DNA from 3 places in the Lentilactobacillus hilgardii genome. Region 2 is predicted to be linked to each of the others. Evidence: riboswitches for the same ligand, from Rfam matches in the RefSeq annotation. Region 2 holds a riboswitch; each other region holds the start of a gene.
What was found. Region 2 has a riboswitch for thiamine pyrophosphate ahead of GQR93_RS12075 (ECF transporter S component). Riboswitches for the same ligand answer to the same signal wherever they lie in the genome.
Positions count from the first base shown of each region.

Region 1: it holds a riboswitch for thiamine pyrophosphate, as region 2 does, so the genes downstream of both, GQR93_RS00125 (ECF transporter S component) here and GQR93_RS12075 (ECF transporter S component) in region 2, are expected to answer to the same signal.
Region 3: it holds a riboswitch for thiamine pyrophosphate, as region 2 does, so the genes downstream of both, tenA (thiaminase II) here and GQR93_RS12075 (ECF transporter S component) in region 2, are expected to answer to the same signal.

Region 1 covers NZ_CP047121.1:20,618-27,237, reverse strand. Annotated here, with positions in the region: gene allB (allantoinase AllB) at 1-1,116, opposite strand, end outside; TPP riboswitch at 1,172-1,262, opposite strand; gene GQR93_RS00125 (ECF transporter S component) at 1,271-1,858, opposite strand; TPP riboswitch at 1,965-2,054, opposite strand; gene GQR93_RS00120 (uracil-DNA glycosylase family protein) at 2,213-2,794, opposite strand; gene rlmH (23S rRNA (pseudouridine(1915)-N(3))-methyltransferase RlmH) at 2,819-3,298, opposite strand; gene GQR93_RS00105 (S1C family serine protease) at 3,948-5,210, opposite strand; gene GQR93_RS00100 (MBL fold metallo-hydrolase) at 5,298-6,101, opposite strand; gene GQR93_RS00095 (two-component system regulatory protein YycI) at 6,122-6,620, opposite strand, start outside.
Region 2 covers NZ_CP047121.1:2,537,138-2,543,757, forward strand. Annotated here, with positions in the region: gene GQR93_RS12055 (FAD/NAD(P)-binding protein) at 1-810, shown strand, start outside; gene GQR93_RS12060 (LVIS_2131 family protein) at 1,090-1,716, opposite strand; gene GQR93_RS12065 (linear amide C-N hydrolase) at 1,840-2,778, shown strand; gene GQR93_RS12070 (HAD-IIB family hydrolase) at 2,764-3,576, opposite strand; TPP riboswitch at 3,740-3,828, shown strand; gene GQR93_RS12075 (ECF transporter S component) at 4,254-4,844, shown strand; gene GQR93_RS12080 (ABC transporter ATP-binding protein) at 4,860-6,290, shown strand; gene GQR93_RS12085 (energy-coupling factor transporter transmembrane component T family protein) at 6,290-6,620, shown strand, end outside.
Region 3 covers NZ_CP047121.1:484,364-490,983, reverse strand. Annotated here, with positions in the region: gene GQR93_RS02245 (TMEM175 family protein) at 1-723, opposite strand, end outside; gene GQR93_RS02240 (L-ribulose-5-phosphate 4-epimerase) at 943-1,671, opposite strand; gene GQR93_RS02235 (xylulokinase) at 1,692-3,299, opposite strand; TPP riboswitch at 3,643-3,733, shown strand; gene tenA (thiaminase II) at 3,849-4,517, shown strand; gene GQR93_RS02225 (Crp/Fnr family transcriptional regulator) at 4,670-5,341, opposite strand; gene GQR93_RS02220 (hypothetical protein) at 5,353-6,012, opposite strand; gene GQR93_RS02215 (TcaA second domain-containing protein) at 6,118-6,620, shown strand, end outside.

The sequences.
Region 1 (6,620 bases), 550 kb from region 2:
TGCCGGCGTTTCAGCCGTGAGCTTCACGAAATCTGTAACAGGCAACCCCCGTTTCTTAACTGCTTCATCATAAAGCAAATCGACATTATTTTGGCAGCCACTCACACCACCCCAAATATCAAAAATATTATGCTCTGGGCTTTCCTTCATCGACATTGGAGCCGGCGAATGATCGGAACCAATTGTATCAACTTGGCCGGCAAACACTTTCTTCCAAAGTCCTTTAACAATTTCAGGATCTCTCAGTGCCGGTGAACATTTAGCCAACGGTCCAATTTTTTCAAATTGATTACGATCCAATATCAGGTAATGTGGACAAGTTTCACACGTCACATTCTGCCCATTCTGTCGAGCCTGGGTCACTTGATCAACGGATTCAGGTGTAGACAAATGGACAAAGTGCAAATGAACATTAGTCTGTTTGGCAAGATAAATGGCTCGGCGAACTGCTTCGACTTCAACAAATGGTGGTCTTGAATCGACGTAGTCCTGAATGTCTGTTTTCCCCTCGGCAATCTTCTCAGCAGCTAAACCATCAGTAATGGCTGCATTCTCAGCGTGTACCAGGATAGGCAATCCCGTTTTACCAATAGCCTGCATCCCTTTTAGTAACTGATAATCATCAACGTTTTTAAAATCCCCGGGAAGATCTGAGCCGGTCGTTGCCATAAATGCTTTAAAACCCATTGCACCTTCGTCTGCCATTTTTTGAATTTCAGTCAGATTTCCCGGAACCAGGCCGCCATATAATCCAAAATCGACATAGGATTTATGCTCGGCAATTTCTTTTTGTCGTTTAAATTCTTCCCCTGTGGTCCGAGCAGGTAAGGCATTCAAAGGCATAACCAACATTGTGGTCGTCCCACCGGCCGCTAATGCTTGTGAACCGGTATGATAGTTCTCCCAGTCACTTCTTCCGGGTTCATTAATGTGAACGTGTGAATCAATCATCCCCGGTAACACGATTTGGCCATTGGCATCGATTACTTTATCCGCTTGATCGGCCAAACCACTTCCGATGGCGGCAATTTTTCCGCCCTTGATCGCTAAATCGGCGTTTACAACTTTAGTTGGTGTCACAATATGACCATTTGTAATGACTAACGAATATTCCATAAAAAAATCCTTCCTTCAAAACAGTCGAAGAAAAGATCAAACGGCTTCTTATTCAGAATAACCGGCTTAGTCTCCCTTCGACAGTTCAAACTGTATCAGGTTCAATGGGTATCATCTCAGCTATAAAAGCACCCCAGACATCTTTATTAAGCTTTTACTTTGAAACGTTAAAATGCAGGACTGATGATCGCTCAACAAGTGAGAAAATCATTTTGACCAAAACCGCACCAAAAACAATATCAGAGATCAAACGAACAGTAAATAATGCAATAATCATCGGAACCGAATATTTAACATAGCCTAACCTAAACAGCTCGTAGCCAAAAGCCACAACGGTTGTCGTAATGGAAGATGTCAGAAGACTTGCCCATCCCCAATTGCGATAGCGTAAAAATGTAAAGCCCAACTCACTGCCAAAGCCTTGAACAATCCCGGAAATTAGCGCTGCAGCACCAAACGTGCCTCCAAATAAAACCTCAGCTGCAGCTCCCAAGGTTTCACCGATAATCGCGGAACCGGGAACCCGTACTAAATACATCGTCAACGGTCCAGCCATGATCCAAAGCCCAAATAAAGCTTCATTGGCAAAGGGCCCGATTACCAGATATAAAGCATTATATATCCAGTCCGTTCCAACAAAAATAGCACCAAACGCAATCGCAATTAATGCGATCAAAATAACATCCTGCAAATGAAATTTCTTTTTCACAATATTTCTTCCTTTCCATATGATGATCAACATCTAAAGTATTCAAAAGGGAATTATCTGTGAAACAACAAAAAAACTCCTTTCCCTGAAATTACAGAGAGAGGAGTCTTTACCTACATAGTTAACTGTGCACGAGATAGGTAATTGCTTGTTGTCTTCCTCCGACAGTACGAACTGCATCAGGTTCAATGGGTATTTCTCAGCCAAAGAGGCACCCCAGACAATATTCGATTTTGACATCTTAATTATTACTTAAATGGTGAAGAAAAGCAAGTTGATTATTAAGTGTTCATGTTAAACCGGCTAAACAGCGTAATCGCAATTTAATAATCAAAAGAATCAGGCTATACATTGTAGCATCCCTGTTTAACACTATAATAAACCCGATTAATTCATCAATTTCTTAACTCGAATTTGCAATTCCGGCACGACTTCTTTTATAAACCAGGGATGCTGTTTCATCCACCCATAGTTTAAAGGTGAGGGATGCACCAATGGAAAATACTCCGGTAAATAATCTTCAAAACAGCGAACAGTTTCTGTTAAATTTTTTTGTCGATTTTTTTGAAGATAGTACTTTTGCGCATACTGACCAATTAACAATTTTAACTGGACGTTTGGCATCAATGATAATAAGGGTTGATGCCATTTATCCGCAAACCCTTTTCTGGGTGGCAAATCACCATGTATTCCCTTACCTGGATAGTAAAAATCCAAAGGCATCACGGCAATTTTACCTGAATGATAAAACCGATCCTTATCAATCCCCATCCAGTCGCGTAACCGATCGCCGCTTGGATCATTCCAAAAGACCATCGATTCCTGTGCTTTCCGACTTGGTGCCTGACTAATAATAAGGATCTTGGCGTTTGGCTCAATATGATAAAGCGGCAACACACCCTTGTCAGTATAAATCTTATTTTGCGGATCACGTTGGATAGCATTGAAAATATCGATTGCCGTTTGCATTCTATAGCCTCTTTTCGATTACACTTATTTATGGTATGGACTTCCCTCATTAATCATAAATGCTCGATAAATTTGTTCAGTCAAAACCAATCTCATCAATTGATGAGGCAACGTAAACTTTCCAAACGAAATTTGCGTGTTTGCGCGATCCAAAACATGCTTGGATAACCCTAAAGAGCCTCCGATCACAAACGTAATATCGGAATGACCATAGGTCGTCAGATCAGCAATTTCCTTTGCAAACTGTTCAGAAGATCGCTCTTTTCCTAAAATCGCAAGCGCATAGACGTACTCACGATCTTTTATTTTATCTAGAATTCGCGAACCTTCTTTATTCATAACTTCATTCATTTCGGCTTGGCTTAACGACTCAGGTGCCTTTTCATCGGAAACTTCTATAATTTGAAACTTACAAAAACGGGATAAACGTTTTGCATATTCAGCAATCCCTTGCTTAAAATATTTTTCCTTTAATTTTCCTACAACGACTAATTTAATATTCAATCTCATTTTCTCCTAATTCCATTTTTAGCCTGTGTAAAAAAAGAGGCTTATAAACAAGTTGTCCACATAGTTATCCACAGGTTGATAACTTAAACCGGTTTCTTCTACCACAGCATTTTTTTAAAATATGTCAAGTACCCTTTTAGTTGTCCACATAATTGTGGACAACACCCGTTCGCAAATTCACTTCGCAAACCCTATTATATCAGCATTTTGGAAACCGAACAAACAAGAATTTATTTCTAAAAAAAGTTATCCACAGAAAGTGTGGATAACTTTTAAAATCTGGGGATAACTTATTAACGGTAATATACCAGTGAATTCAATTCACCTTGTGGATTGTCCACAGGTTTATCCACAGGAGAAATGTGTACAAAATTGGTTTGTTTTTATCAGTACTGAATCTTTTAAAAAATAATCTTCATGAAGTTCGTATTTATCCGTTAACTATCCTTATTTTTCTTATTTAATCCGCTTACCGTTCGGAAACCCATTAAACCCACTAATTTACATTAAGTCATCGTTCAGTTTATCTGTGTATCCTTCTAACCAGTATTTAACAAAAGAGCGAGCAACCTTACGATTACTCGCTCTTTTCATACAATAGATAACATCTTTAACTATCGGTGTTGCTAGCTAGAGATTGTTCCTATTTACTTGCTTCACTTAACACTTTATTCGTTGCCTTTTGGCTTAAAGTAATGGATCCTGTTTCCTTATTTCCTTTGTGATAATACGTAACAGAAATTTTATCACCAATCTTATGCTTGTACAAGACATCACGTAATTGGCTCTGTTGTGTGATCTTAGTGCCGTCCAATTCGGTGATAACATCATACTTCTTAATACCGGCACGTTGAGCAGGAGAGCCACTATTCACTTTCAAGACTACCGCACCTTGGGTAACACTCTTTGGTAATTTTAGAACTGAGCGTTGTTGCTCTTCTGAAATATTGGAAAGATCAGTGTAGCCAATTCCCAAAGCCGGACGAACAACTTGCCCGCTCTTGATTAATTGATTAATAATTGTAACAACTTCATTACTTGGAATGGCAAATCCCATTCCTTCGACGCTGGTTCCTTGTTGATCCTGTGCTAATTTCATAGAGTTAATACCAACAACCTGACCCGCAAAATTAATTAAAGGACCACCTGAGTTTCCGGGGTTAATTGCCGCATCCGTTTGAATAACCGTTGCATTGCCAACTTGAGCACCAGATTCTGAAGTTTGTGGTACTTCACGCTTCTTAGCAGAAATAATACCCTGAGTAACAGAAGTTGCATATTGAGAACCAAGTGGTGAGCCAATCGCAAGAACAGGTTCAGCAACTTTAATGTTATCAGAATCTCCAAATTGAGCGACATCCTTGACCTTATTCGAAGTAATCTTAATAACTGCTAAATCAGTAACAGCGTCCTTACCAACCACTTTAGCTGACGCTTTTGAACCATCACTCAGAATAATCTCCAATGCGTTTGCACCGGAAACAACGTGGTTATTAGTCACAATGTAAGCTGTGTTGCCACTCTTTTTGTAAATGACACCTGAGCCTTCACTAGAAGCCTCAAGTTCACCACTCTTCTTACTACTTCCACTGCTTCCTGATCCACCCTCAAGGCCACCAAGAATACCAGCCAGCGTATTATCACTTGAGCTTTCTCTTTGAAGATTAATAACGGAAACAACCGTGTTTTTAGTTGCATTAAAAGCTTTCTCTGCTTGTGTATTGAGGTTCACCTTCACATTACTGATCTTGGTATTGCCATTTTTATTGGTCGAAACCAAAGATGTGCCAGTGCCACTATCACTATTGTTGAAGTATGACATACCACCATAAGTTATTCCACCGCCAAGAGCACCGGCGATAACAGCTGTTACAATAATTTTTCCAAAACCATTTTTTTGTGCCAATGAGTGTTCCCCCTTCGTTTTCTTTAAAGTATATACTTTTTTCTTGAAAAAAGTGTGTTCTCAAAGTTATAAAATTCTAAAGGAAATCTAAATAATCATTAAAGAAGATGCCGTTTCCGGTTCCGTATCATACAATTTAAAATCTTTACCTACACCATAATCATGATCAGCCAAAATTGACGCAACAGTTAAATGACAAAGTGATTTCATATTATTATGCTGACTTCGATGTCCCAGAAAGATCTTCTTTGTTCGATGACCAATCACATCCAGCATCGTATTGGCACCATCTTCATTTGAAAGATGACCCTGATCACCCAAAATCCGCTGTTTTAACGGCCATGAATATTCACCATTCTCTAACATCTCGATGTCGTGATTACACTCCAAAAGATAACCATCTGCATCTTTGATAACCCCCTCCATCCGATCTGAAACGTATCCGGTATCGGTTAAAACAACAAATGACTTGTTACGATGATGAAAAACATAAAACTGTGGTTCAGCTGCATCATGCGACACTGAAAAACTCTCAATATCAATATCACCAAAATCCATAACTGTGTCTGGTGGAAAAATATTAATTTCTTCTTCTGGAATTTTGCCTATTCGTGATCGCATAGCATCCCATGTGCCTTGATTAGCATACACATTCAAATCATATTTTCGTGCTAAAACACCGACACTTTGCCGATGATCCGAGTGTTCATGAGTTACCAAGAGTGTATCGACATCGTTAATGTCACGTCCAATTGAACGCATCAGGTTTGCAATTTTTTTACCACTCAATCCCGCATCTAAAAGAATTTTATGCTGCGGAGTCTCAACATATGTAACGTTGCCGGTGCTTCCACTGGCAAGTACACTGATTTGCATATCATCATTTTCCATAGTGCTTCTTCTTTCCAACATTAATTAACTCCAGAGATACTTTGACTGTTTTTCAAGTTTTCATTCGTTTCTTTTATGATACCACCGGTAAAGGCATTAATCTTTTTAAGCTGAACCTGTGGTGAGTTTTGGGGCTTGATTGCGATAATCCAAGTCGGAATAAAAACGCGATCATCATCAATGGATAACAATTTAGTATAACCTAGTTTTGCCCAGGCTACCTTTGTGTTATTTGGAATCTCATTGTATTGGTATAACCATATTAAAGCACGAGTTTCCGAAATTGTCTCCGATTTTTCACGTAAACTTTTAATATCCTGCAAGTAAGACTGTGTGTAACTCACGATTTGATAACGACCATTCAGCGTAAACCTGATTTGCGCTTCAGTCGAATACATTAAACCACCCATTGCCTTTTGAATATAGACGATACTTCGCGGTGTCGATAAGTCTTTACTATATTGATATTGATCGCCAAAAGCAACGAAGGTTGGGTCCATCAACAACTTATTAATAGAT
Region 2 (6,620 bases):
GAAGCCGTTGTTAACGCATTTGGCTTTGATGAAGAAGATCGCTTTGATTGGGATTACATTTTGAATCCATTTAAAGACGTTCAAGCTGTCAGCACCCAGAACTACCAGTCAATTATTCTTAATTGGCTGGATAACGTCACAGTTGATGCTAATAAGGGTTCTAAGACCGGGCCATTGGGCTCATCGCTAGAACTACTACGTGATTTTCGAACCCAAATTCGGCAAATGATTGCTAAAGAACGCCTATCAAACGTTGACTATATCAACGATTTTCTCGGAAAATTCGACAGCGATAATAATTTCCTATCAATCGGCGCTCCTGCCCTTCGAAGCGAACAGCTTTCCGCACTCATTCGAAGTGGTATTGTGGTCATTTTGGCACCGGGAATGGAAGTCAAGGGTGAAAACGGTTGGTTTGTGACCGCTGCGCCTAAACGAAATACCGACAAATTCAAATCATCGACATTGCTTGAGGCCAGAGTTCCGAAACCGGATTTGGATATCAGCGCCAATCCGGTTTTGGAAAACTTAGTGGAAAACGGACGTGCCAGAACCCGCATTCTGCAAGCGGACCAAAAGGAAGTTCGGATGGCATCCGTTGATGTTGATCCAACGACTGACCAATTACTAAATAAAGCCGGCAATATTGAAAATGCGATCTATATTTGGGGACTTTCTTTAGAAGGGCTCAGATACATCACTTCTGCGAGTCCTCGTCCGGGTGTTAATGATCCGGCATTACAGACCGCCGACAAAATTGCGGCAGACGTCCTAAATGTGCCAAGTGCTAAAAATGTTCAAATGAATTAATAACTGACTATTTTCGCTTCGCATAACTCATTAGGCTACAAGAAATGGTACTCTCTCAATCTTTTTTGATTAAGAAGGTACCATTTTTTGTACTGATTATTGTCTTAAATTCCCAAGGAGAACCCAACTGTGAAAGCAAGCATCAATAAAAGAATGATGGGTAGAACGTGAAGCCAAAACCGAAAAATACTCATCAGCATTCAACTCACCCTCATACTTAATCAGAAATAATCAGCTATGATGCACAATTGATTTGTAGCGATTTTTAGTCGTTCGACATCATTTTTCAACTGTCATAAATGACTTATCCGGAATTCGGATTAAATTAAACCGGTCAGCCTGCCGACCCGCATGTAATCCTATTCCGTTGAACCAATTCTTCTTGTATGTCGTTGTGACCGTTCCAACCCATGCGTGTTGATAACGATCATCCAAATGATTCAGCCATTCCTTATTCCACTTGTAAGCTTCGGCCTGAACGTTCAAGTTCGATTTGCCGTAAACCACTGTTGCACTTGTACTGTCTGTCTGGTATTTTCGCCCTTCAACATAGTATGTATATCGTTGAATCGGCTTCCGGCCATTTCCATTATTAACCGTAACGTAATCGGACTGATCGGTCTTGTAACGAATAATCAACGGCTTGTAAGAGTAACTAACACGAACCGCATTCGGATTAAGCTTTTTGACATCCTGGAAAAATGTCGTATAAGACATCCCCCAAAATACCAACAAAAAGACAACCAGTTCGCCACAAGAAATCCAAAAGTTCTGCCAAGTAAATGCTTTCTTTTCTTGAACGATTACTTTTAGGCGTCGACTACGCATATCGTGAACCATCCAAATTAAATAAATGAGTAGAATAAGCCATAAAGCCATTCCAATTAAATTCCAGGTGGATTCCATGTCATTCAATTCCCCTTTTAACAATAATTATGATTTCAGTGTACACTAATATTAAAGAGAGTGCGAGAGATTACGGCGTATCGCACTGTCATTTCGAACACTTAAAACTAACGAGGTGATCCCATGTGTACCAGTTTAACTTTGCAAACTTTAAACCATCATGTCCTGCTTGCCCGAACAATGGATTTTCCGGTCCGGGCAGCTTGGAAACCAGCGCTTATTAATCAAGACTATTATGAAACCGCTTTATCGGGAAAACGTGCCATTCGTTATCCTTATATCGGCGGCGGTCGAACCGAGGAAAATGACCAAATACTGGTTGCCGATGGCGTCAATACCAAAGGGCTTAGTTGCGCGGAATTAATGTTCCCTCTTAAAGCCCATTATTTGGATAAACCGATAGCAGACAAGCTCAATTTAACACCGCAGGATTTTCTCCCCTGGGTACTTGGTGAACACGCCTCGCTTCAAGAAGTCAAAGCTGATTTGGCGCATATCGCCATTATTGGTCAAAACTGGCTGGCCGGCAATGAGATCTTTGCCTTTCACTGGATTTTGGCTGATCAGGCAGGTCAAACCTTACTTATAGAACCAACCATTAAAGGTCTTGAAGTCATCTCCGATTCAATCGGTGTTCTAACCAACTCGCCAACCTATCCGGAACATATGGCACGTTTTGCCAAATCACTTCATACTAATGAGGATTTAACTGAACTATCTCAAAAATCACAACAGATTGTGATGAGCCAGAAGTTTCCTCGAGCAACCAACACACCCACAACCAGATTTTTAGTCACCGCCATTAATAAACTTGGTGCCCAGCCCAGTCGAACACAATTCGAGGCTCGAAACCGACTGTTTAATGATTTGGCGACCGTTGCAATTCCATACAAGCCATCCATGCATCAACACCCCAACTTCAATTATACCCACTATATTTCGATTCTTGATTCAACAGATCAAACCTATTATTTTAGATATCACGATTCAAAACAGGTCTTCAGTTATTCTCTGAGTGACGAGTTGGCGCAACATACCAATCAAAACCTATTCCTCATTTAAATAATGATCAATTTGTTCTTGAACGCCTTGTTCATCGTTGGTTAAATGAGTCACGTGTTCAACTTTAACCAGTAAATCCTGGGCAGCGTTTTTCATCGCATAGCCCTCCCTTGCGGCGTTGACCATCTCAAAATCATTACCGTTATCGCCAAAAGCAGCAACGTCATCAAATGATAGCCGCCAGTCATCAAGCAGTGGTTGAATACCGGTCAGCTTGGTCACACCGGCGTTCATGACATCCAATCCGTTCATCCCCGAAGACGTTGCGCTCAGTCGGCCGCTAAATTGATGATTAAACTCATTTTGTCGTTCAAGTACGCCACCCGTCTCCCATGTGATATCAATCTTATAAATTGAATCAAAAACCAATCGCAGATCTTTGGCAGATTGCATATTTTCGTAAAAATACTTGGACGCTTTAAAACGTTTGGATTGGCTTGGCAGATTGCAATACGTTCCGTTTCGGCCAACCAGGATGATCTCGGCCCCGAAGAAACTTGGCGTTTTTAACATCCAATCCAGTGCCTTTCGGAGTACCAAATGGTCAATAATATCTTCCGAAACAATGACACCGCGTTCGTCAACAACCAACGCGCCGTTATTACAAACGTAAGAAATTGGCCCTGACACGTGTTCAAAGGTTTTTAATAAATGTTGATAATGATTGCTGCTGGCTGAAACAAAATGCATCTGTTTTTGGGCTAATCGATCCAATTCACCTTGAAACCTGTTTTCATCGAATGTCCCCCTTTCATTTAAAAAGGTTCCGTCCATATCACTTGCAATTACTTTAATCACGGCAATTCTCCTGACTATCGTTATTTTTAAATTACGAATATATTATATATTTATCCAAATCATTTACTTAATTGTGTATCCAATAAAAGCTACACCCTTAATTTTAAATGTTTCACTCCGTTTGTAAAACAATTTTATATTTAGTATACTGTTCCTTGATGATACAACTTATCTGGGGTGCCTTTAGGCTGAGAGAAACCCATCGAACCTGATCTGGATAATACCAGCGAAGGGAGCATATTCCGTTGTGCACGAAATGGATTAAGCGTATTGATGAATTTCGAGGCTGGGACATCTTGTCCGAGCCTCTTTTTATTGACTAAAATCGCTTGCGACAGGATTTTTCAGTTTTATTTGCAATTTTTATCTTATTCATGTTATTTTCTCGCCTTATCCGCAACTCCAGTGTAGGGACTATCTTGCTCTTCAAAGCAACGTTCTGCATGTAAGGGATTGATTTCAAAAATCCAAAATCGGGATTTCCCAAATCGACGCCTTATATTCCGGGTGTTAACCGCTTTGAATCGCACACTTTTTAGGACTGCTCTTCAAAGCAACACCACTCCATATAAGGGATCAATTTGAAAAATCCAAAATCGGGATTTCCCAAATCGACGCCTTATATTCCGGGTGTTAACCGCTTTGAATCGCACACTATACTATTTGGAGGTCTTTTTATGGAAAACAAGAGTCAAGCAAGCAACAATCAGCATCAAAGTAAATGGACGTTACGCAACATTATTTTGATCGCCTTGATTGCTATTTTTTGTGGCATTATTTTTTGGGGAATCGGCTTTCTCTATACTGCATTAACGGTCGCCCTCACGCCAATTGGTGCTGCGCCATTTGCCAATGATATTTTGATGGGGCTTTGGTGCATGGCCGGTCCGCTTACCGGATTCATCATCCGAACGGCTGGTTCGGCCTTTCTTGGTGAATTTCTTGGTGCTGCCGTTGAAGTCTTCCTTGGCGGTCAATGGGGCGCCGGTGCCTTTATTTCCGGACTGGTTCAGGGAATTGGTTCCGAACTTGGTTTTACCTTCACCGGCTACAAACGTTACGACTGGGTTTCACTAAATGCTTCAATCTTTACAACCGTTGTTGTAACTTTCGCCTGGGACATGATTAAAAACGGATACGATAAATTTGCATTACCGCTTCTGATCGGACTATTCATCACTCGTTACATCTCAACCTTTATTTTCGGTGGCATTGTCACCAAAATGATCGTTAAGCTGTTGGATCGTAGTAATGCATTTAATCTATAAACAGAGGTTTTAGACATGACTGACGTATCGATTAGCGACTTTACCTATCAGTACCCCAAAAGTGAGACCAAGGTACTAAATGATCTTAATTTAACATTCAAGCACAATCACTTTTCCCTGCTTTCCGGACCATCCGGTAGTGGGAAGTCAACGCTCCTGTACTTTATTGCGGGGCTGTACCCAAGATTTATCGGCAACGATGCGACGGGAACCATCAAATTCGGTGATACAAATATTAAGGAAATTCCCCGAAACCATGTCAGCAACCACGTCGCAATGATGTTTCAAAATCCCAATCAACAATTTGCGATGGATACCGTCATCCACGAGCTTACCTTTGTTCTTGAGAATATTCAAACCCAACCTGATCAAATGGATAAAATAATCGATCATGCCCTCACTTTTTGTGGGATTGAAAAATTAAGGGATCGGATCATCAACACCCTTTCCGGGGGCGAGAAGCAACGGGTTGCACTTTCCTGTATTGTCGCCATGGATGCACCGGTTATTGTATTGGATGAACCTTTTGCCAGTATCGACCCTGATTCCAGAATTGATTTAATCCACAAACTAAAGGAATTACAGGAAAAACACGGCAAAACAATTATTCTTGCAGACCATGATTTGGGAAATTACCAGGGAGTCATTGATGAATTTTATTATTTGGATCCCCAGACCCATCACATTGATTTATTAAATCAAGCGGAATCACAACATTTCTTTGATAACTTTGAATCCACCCAAACAATTGATAAGCAGCTTGCGTTACCACCGAAAGATGATAAGAATTCAGTTATCGAATTACGTCATTTCAAATTGGCACCGCACGATTCTTTGCTCCTACAGCTTGATCATTTTAATTTCTATCGCCAAAAAACGACTTTAATTACCGGTGCCAATGGTATTGGAAAATCAACATTATTTAACGCACTAACCAAGTTATTACCGTATGCCGGAATGATTTCTTACGACGGAAAGAACATTAAAAAGATCAAGCCGTTAAACTATGCTAAGAACGTCACGCTATTGTTTCAAGATGCCGAAAACCAATTTCTAAACGTCACGGTTAAAGAAGAACTGGATCTTTCGTTCTCAAACCGGTTTAACCAAGACTACACTCATGAACAGGTTGAACAAATGCTGACACAATTGGGCATGCAGGGTCGCGATGAACAAGTTGTCTATTCTTTAAGTGAGGGACAAAAAAAGAAACTTCAGATTGTCGAAATGCTGATTATGAACCCACCCGTCCTATTGTTGGATGAGCCATTTAAAGGATTGGATTACAAATCACTGCGATTAATGACCGATTTCTTAGAACTGGCCAAAACAAAGTATGGTCAAACTCAAATCATCATTTCCCATCAATTATCCGGACTGGAAGACTTAATTGATTATCATGCCCATTTTGAAAATCAAAATCTGACTTACCAGGAGGTTATCTAATGAATCCTGGAATGAAATTACTCTTAGTTGTCTTAATAGCCTTGGAAATTTCGTTTACCCAAAGTTTAATTGTCAACATTATCTTAATTGCGATTAGTTTTGTATATGTCATGGTTAAACGGATGAACTTTAAGACATTGTTTCTTCTTATATTCTGGCCGCTTTTTCCGGCTTTGGGCCTATTTGTTTCACAATGGTTGTATGGTTCCGATGGGATCCACTTTGCATGGGTTCTTTTTACACGAATCTACGCCTACGTCTTTTTAGGGGCAACATTCACGTTAACAAGCAGTATCACGGACTTGGCACTGACTTTGGAACAAGACTTTC
Region 3 (6,620 bases), 1.0 Mb from region 2:
CTTTTGGGCATCTGGCTGATTTCCGATTGACCTGGTCTTTCGCCGATAGTCGTGGGCTAACCGGCGAAAGGTTCGCTGCTGACTTGGTGTTAGTTCGATAAAAGCTTTACGCTCTTGAGTTCCCAAATCTCCAACATCACTAAACTCTTCATTATCCGAGGCATGCCGAATAAACGAGCGAACGGGAATAATGATGAATAAGATCAGAGAAAACTTCGGAAAAAAGTAACCAATAACGATTAAAATCAAATATGATATCCAGGATTCAAGAAAAGCAGTGCCATAAATAACATTGTATAACTTCCGCATATCATCTTTATCAGTGTACTTATCATGGATAATTGTCTTTACAATTCGCCGAAACAAGACCGAAATGACAAGGTCCAATACCCCGTACATGACCACCGTCATTGAATTGGTATCAATGGCCATTAACCGGGTAAACGTTGGAATAAGCGACACAAAGAACATCAGCGCCAAGTCACCAACCACAACACCATTTGAAATCTTTTCGACTTCATTAAAAATCACTGCGTGCTGATACCACAAATTGGCAATAAAGCAAAAACTAACCGCGTAAATACCAATTGCCGCAAATAAACTCCGGTAGTCCAAAACACCATTATTAATTTGAATGGGCAACTCCAGGACCATCACCGTAATCAAAATAGCAATGATTGCATCGACAAAAACGTCAAGTCGCCCCTTTAATTTTTCCTTCATAAACGTCAACTACTTCTCCATTTTCAAAATATAAACCAGTATAGTCCAAATCAACCGGTATTGCTAGAGAGTCAATGACGCGTTATCAACACGTCAAAAAAAGCCAGACAAAAATTCACTTTTTGTCCAGCTTCTTAATTTAATTTATTGTATCGACTACAAAGTGGGCTCCCGACCGTCAAAATGACAACACTTTGCAGACATTCTAATCAACTTAATTTATTCGTGTTCTGCGTGATCCTTTGACTTGGCACTGTTTTGACCATAGTAAGCGTTGGCACCGTGCTTACGATAATAATGCTTGTCCAAAAGATATTGTGGTACGTGGATTTCGTCACGAGTCAATTGCAAAGCATGGTAGCTGATTTCAGCTGAAACTTCCAATACTTTGGCATTGTATACTGACTTATCCGGTGTTGGTCCCCATGAGAAGGGTCCGTGTTGACTAACTAACACGGCTGGTACAGCATCCGGGTCAATCCCGCGTTTTTCAAATTCGTCAACGATGACTTTACCAGTATTCAATTCGTAAGCATCCTTGATTTGTTCCTCATTCAAAGCCGGTGCACATGGAATATCACCATAGAAAGTATCGGCATGTGTCGTACTGACAGCTGGAATATCCATTTTAGCTGCGGCAAAGGAAACACCCCAAGGTGAATGCGTGTGGGTAATTCCACCGATATTAGGAAAATGATTGTACAAATAAGTGTGGGTTGGTGTATCACTTGATGGATTCATGTCGCCTTCAACGACTTTACCGTCCAAGTCAACCACTACCATATCGGATGGTTTCATCTTATCGTATTCAACTCCGGATGGTTTGATAACGAATAAACCCTTGTCCCGATCAATTCCGGAAACGTTTCCCCAGGTAAAGGTCACAAGGCCCAACTTGGGAAGCTGCATATTTGCTTCATAAACTTCTTGTTTAAGATCTTCTAGCATTGTCTGATTTCACCTTTCAATTACTTCATTTTCATTGACTTAACGGCTTCACTTTCAACAGGTAAAGCAGCTTTGTAATTATCGATAAATTTGTCGTATCCTTGAACACTTGCTGGTTCCGGATAAAGAGTGGCTTTGGTTGAATCCTTGAATACCCGGTTAGCCAGGTAGTCTTCCAAAGATTCGCCATTTTTTCGGTTGATGCAGAAGAGTGCTAATACTGCCATTCCCCATGGACCACCTTCACCGGCATTTTCCATAACAGATATCGGTGTGTTTAATGCATCAGCCAAGACTTGTTGTGCAACAACCGGTGTCTTGAAAATACCACCTTGGGCAACCAAAACATTTGTCTTAATGTGCTCTTCACGCAATAAGATATCCATCCCAATCTTTAATGGCGCAAAAGCTGAATAGATTTGGGTTTTAATGAAGTTAGCCAGGTTTAATTTAGCATCCGGTTTACGAACAAATAATGGTCGTCCTTCAGGCATCTTAGTAATGTTTTCACCTGAAAGATAAGCAAAGTTAACCAAACCACCGGCATCCTGATCACCCTTAACAGATTCTGCAAACAATGTTCCGTAAAGATCATCGGGTTTAAGCTGAAGCCCAAGCGCTTTGGCAAATTCACCAAACAAGCCGACCCAAGCATTGATATCTGATGAGCTGTTGTTGGTATGAACCATGGCAACAGGTGCACCATCAGGCGTTGTCACCATATCGATATCACGGTGAACGGCTCTCATTGGTCGATCAAGCACAACCATTGAGAATGCTGAAGTTCCGGCAGAAATGTTACCAGTTCGTTTCTTAACACTGTTGGTTGAAACCATACCAGTACCGGCATCCCCTTCTGGAGGTGCAATCAATGAACCGGCTTCAAGTTGACCGCTTTGATCCAATAATTTGGCACCTTCAGCGTTCAATTCACCGGCTTTTTTGCCAGCTGGTAAAACCTGTGGCAAAATGTCAGTCAAGTTCCATGGGTATTGTTGAACTTCCGGTAGACTGTTAAACTTATCAATCATACCCTTTTCATAATAGGTCGTCTGTTCGTCAATTGGAAAGACACCCGAAGCATCACCAACGCCAAGAACACGTTCGCCTGAAAGTTTCCATGTCACATAACCGGCAAGCGTTGTCAGGAAATCAATGTTTTTAACATGGTCTTCCTTGTTGAGAATTGCCTGATATAAATGTGCAATACTCCAGCGTTCCGGAATGTTAAAGTTAAATAGTTTGGTTAAAGATTCAGCAGCTTGGCCGGTAATATTATTTCGCCAAGTTCTGAATGGTACCAACAGTTCGCCATTCTTATCAAAGGCCATGTAACCGTGCATCATGGCACTAACGCCGATTGACCCGATCTTCTTAAGGTCAACGCCATACTTATCATGAACTTCTAAGGCTAATGTTGCGTAGCTGGTTTGAATCCCATCCCAAATCTTTTCGATCGGGTAAGTCCAAATGCCATTGTCCAGTTCGTTTTCCCAAAGATAATCGCCTGAAGCAATTGTTTGGAAATCGCTCGTTACCAGGACTTCCTTAATTCGGGTTGATCCTAGTTCGATACCCAACGAGATGTTTCCGCTTACAATTTCGTCTCGTACTCGACTTTCGTCCATTGTTTTATCCTCCAGAGTTGCTCGTTATTAAATTACATTTACTGCTTAATTGTAGAATATTCGTACGGATAAATCAATGGTATTTGTTATTTGTAGAATAAATTGGCACTGAATTCTCAGAATAACAGATGGATAACTCATTTATGTGCTTTATTAAAAGATAGTTAACTCCCTCGAATACGGGGAATAGTGCTATTATCCAATCACAAAACGGTTAAACAATCTTTTTTGTTTTGATGTTATCTTTCTCTTGGTATATAGTTAAATTGCGGAACAAAAGCAATGATATCATTGATCATTATCTTTGTTGGTCTTTAAAAGACACCGCTTAAAAATCAAATAACCTTGTGGTCTGGGGTGCTTTAATCGGCTGAGAGATACCCATGGAACCTGATGCAGTTAATACTGTCGAAGGAAGACCGTTTTAGTCAAACCATCATCTGTTAATATCTGACTAAAAGTCCACTTTAAACTGAAGTGGGCTTTTTTATCGTCAAAGCCGATTCTCCTCCTTAGTTTTCAAGGTTAAAAAGAAAGAGGTATTCTATTTTGACAACATTTACAAATCAGATTCACGAACTTGCAAAGCCCCTATGGCTTCGAAGTGCCCATCACCCATTTATCAAGCAATTGACTTCGGGAGATTTACCACTCTCAACGTTTCGTTATTATTTATTGCAGGATCGCTACTATTTAAGTGAATTCGGCAAATTGCACGATAAGATTGCTGATCAACTAACAGACAAAACGGCCATTCAGTTTCTCCGTGATGGTGCCGAAGGATTGAAAAATGGCGAAATTGCGGTTCGAAAGGGATTCTTTACCCAATTAAACATCTCAAAAGAAGAAATCGCTTTAACCCCGATTGCGCCTACTGCTTATAATTACGTTAACCATATGTATGCCGCCCTGTATCAAGGTACCCCTCAACGAGCAATTGCGGCATTACTTCCCTGTTACTGGCTTTACAACGAAATCGGTCAAGCATTGATTAGGCAGGGATCACCAGTCGGCCTCTATCAGCAATGGATTGAAACCTATGACAGTGATGGTTACACAGACAGCGTTAATAAAATGATTCAGTTGACCAATCGAGCTGCTGAGCAAGTAGATGACGCTGAAAGACAAGAAATGACGACCGCTTTTATTCGAAGCAGTGCATACGAACTGGGTTACTGGGGAATGTCGCTTCGACATGAAAATTGGGATTCACTTTAAAACGGCGTCAGGTAAGAGAGAATTCAAGTTTCAGGTTTCAAATCAACCTTTTCTTATACCGTTTAACAAGAAAATAAGGACATCAAAAGGGGCTGCCGGATCAAAATTATTTTTGATTCAACACCCCCTCTTATATACCGAAACCTATAGTCTCAAACAATGTCTGTCAATCGATCCTGGTCTACTATTTCAACCAGCGAAGCGGTCATTTTGATCACCCCATCAGCAATGAGTTGCTTAAACGTACGGCTGATTGTTTCAGGAGTTGTCCCAATGAAAGTAGCGATGTCTTTTTTCTTAAGTGGCAGTTTAAAACTTGATTCGTGCAAAGAAGCACTGGTTTCCAACAAATATTTGGCAAGCTGACCTGCAACATCGGATGTCGATGAAACCGTCTTTTCTTCTTGAAGGTTATTAATTTGTTGGCTCATCGTCGTTAGTAAATTAACAGCTAACTGCGGACTGCTTTTTAATAAAGATTGAAAGGCATCCTGATCAATTTGGCAAACGTTGGAATCAACCAATGCAGTTGCCGTAACATTTCGCTGATCATGACTAAAAAGAGCTGCTTCACCATCAAAATCTCCCGGCTGCATCACTTTCAAAAGTTGTTCCTTCCCACTCTCGGATATCTGAGAAAGTTTGACCTGTCCGTGCTCCAAAATCATAAAGTGTCCCACCTGATCACCAGCAAGGTAAATAATCGTTCCCTTGGGATATTGGTGTTGAACAACCAAGCCTGCTACCGCCTTTTTTTCATCAAGTGGTAATGATTTAAAAATCGGTACCAGGTTAACACAATCCAGTGCATGTTCAGTATGCATTTTTAATCACCTCATTTTTCAGTCAAAAGATGTCCCAACCAATTTTTAGTTGGTGTATCCGGCGCTGTACTCATATCAAATGGCATTGGTTTAAAAACACTTTGAACTTTCTGCCAATCAATTCCTTTTCCATTTTCAGTCATTAAATTTTTAGAAAGATCCGCAACCTGCTCAAGATTGATCTGTTGCATCAGTTGAGGGTTATTTCCCAAAGTCGATAACAGAATGTTCGCAGCCAGTTGTCTGGCAACAAGTTGTTCAAATTCTTCGGTTGTGAGTGTATCAGTCAACAAAATCCGCTGTTTTAAAGGGACCGCGGGAATTTCCCGTTTTAAAAATCGTTGATACTTTGACCAGTTTCTGACAACTGCCCGATAGAACTGGTATGGCACTCGCACATTAATTTTTTTTAACGTATTAACAGCCAGTGCTTTTATTGACCAATTTTTATCTTTAGGTGCATGATCTACCCATTCGATCAGAAAACGTTGCATGGTTTCCTTATCCGTCCCAATCATTTTGGCTTTCATTGTCAACCCGTAGCGAACAAAAATGAACTTACCAAACTGCTTCTCGGTAATCGTTCTATCCGACTTTTCCTGGCGGGCCCTTTTTATTTCTTTTATCTGTCGAAGCTTACTGGACTTGGCAAATTTACCTTGTTTTACCATTATTATCACCTATACCGCAATCTATTGTTTTGGATAACATTAATTATATTATAATAGGATATAACAGAACAATCACTAACGCCAATTCAGAAAGAAAGACTGCCCTTGGAATCGCAACAACATGCAACAAAAACTCAAAAATGGCTCATCGGAATTTTACTGGTCATTCTCCTTGCCTTTGTCGGCAGTTACTTATATTTAAATCATTATTATAGCCGGTCAGCCACAACAAATCGTTTCGTAACCGCCATCGAACAGAATGATTCTAAAACAGTGTCGTCTTTAATCCGTACGGATGATCCGGATTTTAAAGTCACTCCCCATTCGGTTCAGCCTCTAATGGCCTATTATCAAAATCATCCGAATCAGCGGGCCAAATTAAAAAGACGGATGGCGGCAACCGGTGTCGTAAACGGCGTCTTGGACTTTGTGGATACCGGCCATCACTTTTTCATTTTTGAAAAGTACCTACTCGAAGTAAAACCGATTTTCCCAACGATTAACGCCAATCAAGATAACACTCAGGTTAAAATTAACAATCAAATAGTCGCCAAAAGTTTGAACAAAAACGTCACGCGCACGTTTGGTCCTTATATTCCCGGGCGCTA